Regions from separate parts of the Psychrobacillus sp. NPDC096389 genome, predicted to be linked through region 1. Evidence: predicted binding sites of a transcription regulator. Region 1 holds the regulator's gene; the other holds the start of a gene.
What was found. Region 1 encodes NrdR, which represses ribonucleotide reductase genes. Its sites were predicted from a motif close to AACACNATATATNGTGTT; they were not measured.

Region 1 (3,211 bases):
CTTCCGAAGAATCTATGGAGGGAGTATTAGGATTCACAACTGAGCCACTAGTTTCAATTGATTTTAATACATCTACTCTTTCTTCAACTGTAGATGGATTAACTACTATGGTCATTGGTAATCGTAAAGTAAAGGTACTTGCTTGGTATGATAACGAGTGGGGTTATTCTGCACGTGTAGTTGATCTGACGAAAAAAGTAGCGTCAGGGTTAAAGGTAGTTTCCAATTTATAAAAACATGATCCTCTTTCTAATTTTTTAGGAAGAGGTTTTTTTATGTGTTGCTTATTTTATCAATCCATCATATAATGATAATCGTGTACTTCTCGTACATGGACTACTTAAAGGGTTAGGACCTCTTTGGACTAACTTTCCCCCGTGGTAGTCAACTTTGATTGTTATTTTTAAACTAAAACTTATCAAAGGGGGAAACGGACATTGGAAACAATGGGACGTCACATTATTGCAGAACTATGGGAATGCGATTTCGACAAACTTAACGATATGCAATTTATCGAGCAAACATTTGTTGATGCTGCATTGAAATCTGGTGCAGAAGTCAGAGAAGTTGCGTTTCACAAATTTGCACCACAAGGTGTAAGTGGAGTCGTTATAATTTCCGAATCACATTTAACGATTCACAGCTTTCCAGAGCATGGTTATGCGAGCATTGATGTGTATACATGTGGAGATTTAGACCCATCAGTTGCAGCTAATTATATTGCAGATGCTCTTAATGCTGGAATACGCGAAACGATTGAAATGCCTCGTGGTATGGGTCCAGTTAATGTACCTAAGTCACGCATGACAGTTCAAGCGTAATAACTTAGCCGAGATGACTTAGCAGAGGAAGCGATTCCTCTGCTTTTTCGATTTTAACTTGCTTCACAAGGGAGCTTGAGCTCCCTTGTGAAGCAAGTTAAAGCCTCCGGCGGATGTCACAAATTTTGAAAGGAGTTAATTGCACAATACGCAATTCAAAATTTGGACGCAATTACGCCAAGTCGTAATTGATGAGAGAATATTGTTATAATAGATATACAAATTCATGTAAGGAATTAGGTGAAACTAATATGAGATGTCCTACTTGTCAATATAATGGTACGAAAGTTGTTGACTCTAGACCGGTCGATGATAATAAGGCGATTAGAAGAAGAAGAGAGTGCGAAGATTGTGGATTTCGTTTTACAACCTTTGAAAAGGTAGAAGAAACACCATTAATCGTCGTGAAGAAAGATGGATCACGAGAAGAATTTAGTCGTGAAAAAATACTTCGCGGTCTGATACGTGCATGTGAGAAAAGACCAGTTGCATTAGATCAGCTAGAAGAAATCGTGTTTTCGATTGAAAAAGAATTGCGAAGAACAGGTAATTCCGAGGTGAAATCGGAAGAAGTGGGCGAAAAAGTAATGGACAAGCTAGCGGAAGTAGATGAAGTGGCTTATGTTCGATTCGCTTCGGTCTATCGTCAATTTAAAGATATAACAGTCTTCATAGAAGAATTAAAAGAAATAATAAAAAAGAATCCAACATTATAAGCAGCAAGAGAGTAGGTGCAACTGTTGATGTTATATAAAGAGCTTCAGCCAGCAGACATGTATATGATTCGCTTGCCATATTCTTTTTCGGATTATGATCGCCAATTATTAACATTATTTTATCAACCATTAGTTGGAGCAGAAAGCATTAGCCTATACTTAACGTTATGGGCAGATGGAGAAGCGAAAAATAACGAGGGGTCACCCCATTATCAACTAATGAATGTGTTAGGTGTTTCCATTGGGAAAATTTTTCAAGCAAGAATTGCATTAGAAGCTATAGGATTACTCCGTACTTGGCAAAAATCAGAGAATGATGGTCGTGTTTTTTATTATGAGTTGACTGCCCCACTTGATGCAGAGTCCTTTTTAAAAGATCCATTATTATCGATGTTTTTGTTAGGGAAAATTGGGGAAAATGCTTATAAACAATTGCGCAGTCGATTTATCCAACCTGCAAAATGGCATGACGGATTTACAGATGTTTCTCGAACGTTTATGGATGTATTTAAGCCATCTTCCAAATCAGGAAATGCCATTTCTTATGAAGATGAATACCAATCTAAAAAAAGACAGGATTCTCTTCCTTTTTACTTCGATCAATTTGATTTTGCTTTATTACAAGAAGGGTTGTCCGAACAACTTGTACCAAAATCAGCGATGACGGTAGAGGCAAAAGAAGTAATTGCAAAACTAGCTTTTTTATATAACCTACATCCTGTGGAGATGCAAAAAGTAGTCATCCTTGCATTAGATGATGAACTTCATCTCTCCGAAGCAAGATTAAAAAAAGCATGCGCTGATTATTATAAGCTAACTGTTTCTAAAACTGCTCCAGTGATGGAGAAAATTGCGCAAACGGCTATGCCGACAACTGAAAAAAGCCAACCTTTATCGAAAGAAGAAGAACTTATCCATTATCTAGAAACAACTGCTCCCGTAATTGTATTAAAAGATATAGCGAATGGTAAAGAACCAATTTTAGCAGATGTACAGTTAGCGAATCATTTTGTCACCCATTTTAATATGCCAATCGGTGTTGTCAATGTGCTATTGCAATATGTGTTACTTCGAACAGACATGAAACTAACGAAAAACTATGCGGAAAAAATTGCTTCCCATTGGATGCGAAAAGATGTTAAAACAGCAAAACAAGCAATGGAACTTGCAAGAAGTGAGCATGAACAATATATAAAATGGAAAAGTGAAGGGTCTCAGCAGAAATCTTATACGAAAAAGCCAGTGCGCGAAGAAAAAGTACCAGATTGGTTTTATAAAAAAGATGGAGAGACAAAGCAATCTGGTAACGAAACTAAGGGAAATCAAAATATAGAGGAAGAAAGAAAAAAACTGTTAGCGGATTTGAATGCATTGAAAAGGTAGGTGGGAAAAATGGAACGTATTAACGAAACGCTAAAAAGAGTGGTTCAAACACCTGAATTCTCCACAAGGCTAGATGAGATGAAACAAGAAGTGTTAGAAGATCCAGGTGTACAAAAGTTTTTAGAAGAAAACGCAGCTGACATTTCAAAACGTATCGTCGATCGAGGATTAAGTAAGTTATATGAATATAAATCACAGTCGCATGATTGTGGTTCTTGTGAATCTTTGGAACAATGTTCGAATTATATGAAAGGCTATGAACCAAAACTAATTTTAGAACGTGGCCTAATT
Region 2 (3,211 bases), 340 kb from region 1:
TGGACTTAAATAACTTTCATGATTATTTCGATTTGATCTTGCCAGTCCAAGTCTTAAAGCCGCCTTGTAGCTGGTTTAACTCTGTATATCCTTTTTTCTTTAAAAACATTGCTGCACGAGAACTTCTTGCACTGCTTTGACAATATAGATAAACAGGCTTATCTGGACGAATTTCTTTAAATCGTTGTCGAAGTTGTGACGAAGGAATATTTCTTGCTCCTAGAATATGTCCCGCATCAAATTCTTTTGGCTCTCTCACATCGATTAATTGGGCTTTGCGGTAGCCTGCGATGAATTGTTCTTGCGTAAGGTTTGTAACAGCTTTTTTTAATCGAAGTGCTTGGACGATAGCATAAACTACTAACGCGACAATTACTGCGATTAAAAAGTATAAAGTATTAGACACGGTCTTTCCCCTTTCTATGTTTCCATATCTATTATAAAAGATTCACTAGATACAATTCAATCTATTTGATAAAATGAATATCGTTGTGAAGGGGGAGACTTGTGTGGAAAAGACAAAATGGTATTTTATAAATTCGGGTCCTTGTAGCCCATCTTATAATATGGCACTTGATGAAGCGTTATTAGATTGGCATAGTGAGGGTCTCATTCCGCCAGTTGTTCGATTTTACGAATGGAATCCTGCTACTTTGTCGATTGGTTATTTTCAATCGGTTGAAAAAGAAATTGACATGGATGCCATTAAACGTTTAGGATTAGGATTTGTTCGAAGACCTACGGGTGGAAGAGGCGTACTTCATGAACATGAACTTACATATAGCGTGATTGTGACGGAAAGTTACCCAGATATGCCAGCTACTGTGACAGAAGCTTACCGAGTAATAAGTGAAGGATTGTTAATTGGTTTCCAAAATCTCGGTTTAGATGCATATTTTTCTATCCCTGACACAGATGAAAAAAAACAGGATTTAAAAAAGCCGAAATCTGCCGTTTGCTTTGATGCTCCAAGTTGGTATGAACTTGTAGTGGAAGGTAGAAAAGTAGCTGGTAGTGCACAAACTAGGCAAAAAGGTGTCATTTTGCAACACGGAGCAATATTATTGGATTTGGATGAAGATAAATTAATTCAGACATTCAAATTTTCTTCTGAAGCATTAAAAGAGCGCGTTAAAGCCGGCTTGTCGAAAAAAGCAGTTGCCATCAACAAAATAAGTCAAAATCCTGTAACAATCGACGAATGCAAAATTGCATTTAAAAAAGGTTTTGAAGATGCTTTAAAAATTGAATTAGTGGAATATAAGTTAACGGAAGAACAAGAAATGTATGTACAAGAGTTGGAAGCAAAGCGATATGCTAATGATGAGTGGAACTTTAGAAAATAATTTATTTTTTTATAGTCATTTAGTCCATTGACTACCGAGGTCATTAGGTTTGTACCAAATCTATTCATTTGCAAAATAACACAACATATAGTATCGTTTATAAACAATGATACACTATATATGGTGTGTTTTATTTTTGAATAAAAGGGAGGCAATATGATGGTATTAGCATCTCAGAATAAAAATGCAACCATTAACATTGAACAGTTAAACAAAGACATTGAACAATTTCCTCAAGTACACCCAATTACAAACAACATGACATTGACACATAAAGGTGTATCTAGACTAGTAATGATTGACCGTTATTCTTTTAAAGACACGGAGAAAAAAACGCTAAAAACAGGAGATTTTGTCGTATTAACGGTAAAAGACGATCCGAAATTCCCTGCGCGCGGTTTAGGGTATATCGTGTCGATTAATCAGGACGCGAAAACAGCAGATGTATTGATCGAAGAAGATTACCGCAGTGCAATTGATGACAGCAATCAAGTTGCATCAGGAGTTGTAACTCGTCCGCTTAGCGTGATTGAGAAACCTTTAGAAGTATTCTATGAACAAATTGCTAAACGAAATGCTACTGGACTTGCTTCTGTTGAGAAGACGGAAGAAAAAAGAGCAGAATGGTTCGAAAAGTTCTATCAGCAATTAGTTTCTTTAAAATTCATCCCTGCTGGACGAGTATTATATGGAGCAGGTACAGGAACGGACGTAACGTATTTTAACTGTTACGTAATGCCATTTGTAGCTGATTCACGTGAAGGAATTAGTGATCATCGTAAACAAGTAATGGAAATTATGAGCCGCGGTGGTGGTGTTGGTACAAACGGTTCCACACTTCGTCCACGTAACACATTAGCACGAGGAGTAAACGGAAAATCTTCCGGCTCTGTCTCCTGGTTGGATGATATTGCTAAATTGACTCATCTTGTCGAACAAGGCGGTTCTCGCCGTGGAGCACAAATGATAATGCTGGCAGATTGGCACCCGGATATTGCGGAATTCATCATTTCGAAAATGCAAAATCCGCGTATTTTACGATTCTTAATCGAAAATACAAATGATGAAACGATCAAACAATTAGCCAAGGACAAGCTTAAATTTAAACCTTTAACGTATCAAGAAGAAGCGATGTATCAAGGGATTATCAACTATAAGGCAATCCCAGGTCTTGGAGGTTTCAGCAACGAAATCATTCGTGATGCAGAAACAAAACTTCGTGATGGTGGGACGTACACTGTTCATAATGCGGAATTTTTAACAGGTGCGAACATTTCAGTAACATTAACAGATGACTTTATGAAAGCAGTAGAAAATGATGATGATTTTGATCTTCGTTTCCCAGCGACTGAATCTTATACAGAAGAGGAAATGGCTTTCTACAACGAAAATTGGCATACGATTGGCGATGTTCGTGAGTGGGAGAAAATGGGTTACGCTGTAAGAACTTATCGTACAGTAAAAGCGAAGGAACTTTGGAATTTGATTAATATTTGTGCAACTTACTCAGCAGAGCCAGGTGTTTTCTTCATTGACAATGCAAATGAAAAAACAAATGCAAAAGCATATGGACAAAAAGTTGTTGCAACAAACCCATGTGGTGAGCAACCGTTAGCTCCATATTCTGTTTGTAACCTAGCAGCTGTTAACTTAGCACAATTTGCAAATAAAGAAACAAAAACAGTCAACTATGAAGCTTTAAAAGAAACAGTACGTGTTGGTGTGCGTATGCAAGATAACGTTATTGACGCAACACCATATTTCTTAGAAGAAAATAAAGTACAAGCACTTGGTGAAAGACGTGTTGGGCTTGGAGTAATGGGATTAGCCGATCTACTTATTTATTGTGAAAAAGAATACGGTTC

Region 2: a site for NrdR is predicted at 1,457-1,474, ahead of ACIQ38_RS08715 (vitamin B12-dependent ribonucleotide reductase). Genes of this name have one in related genera too.

Annotation. Positions count from the first base shown of each region.
Region 1 covers NZ_JBIWFB010000002.1:133,087-136,297, forward strand. Annotated here, with positions in the region: gene ACIQ38_RS06895 (glyceraldehyde-3-phosphate dehydrogenase) at 1-233, shown strand, start outside; gene speD (adenosylmethionine decarboxylase) at 438-821, shown strand; gene nrdR (transcriptional regulator NrdR) at 1,073-1,537, shown strand; gene ACIQ38_RS06910 (replication initiation and membrane attachment family protein) at 1,565-2,920, shown strand; gene dnaI (primosomal protein DnaI) at 2,930-3,211, shown strand, end outside.
Region 2 covers NZ_JBIWFB010000002.1:470,636-473,846, forward strand. Annotated here, with positions in the region: gene ACIQ38_RS08705 (rhodanese-like domain-containing protein) at 23-382, opposite strand; gene ACIQ38_RS08710 (lipoate--protein ligase family protein) at 480-1,346, shown strand; gene ACIQ38_RS08715 (vitamin B12-dependent ribonucleotide reductase) at 1,506-3,211, shown strand, end outside.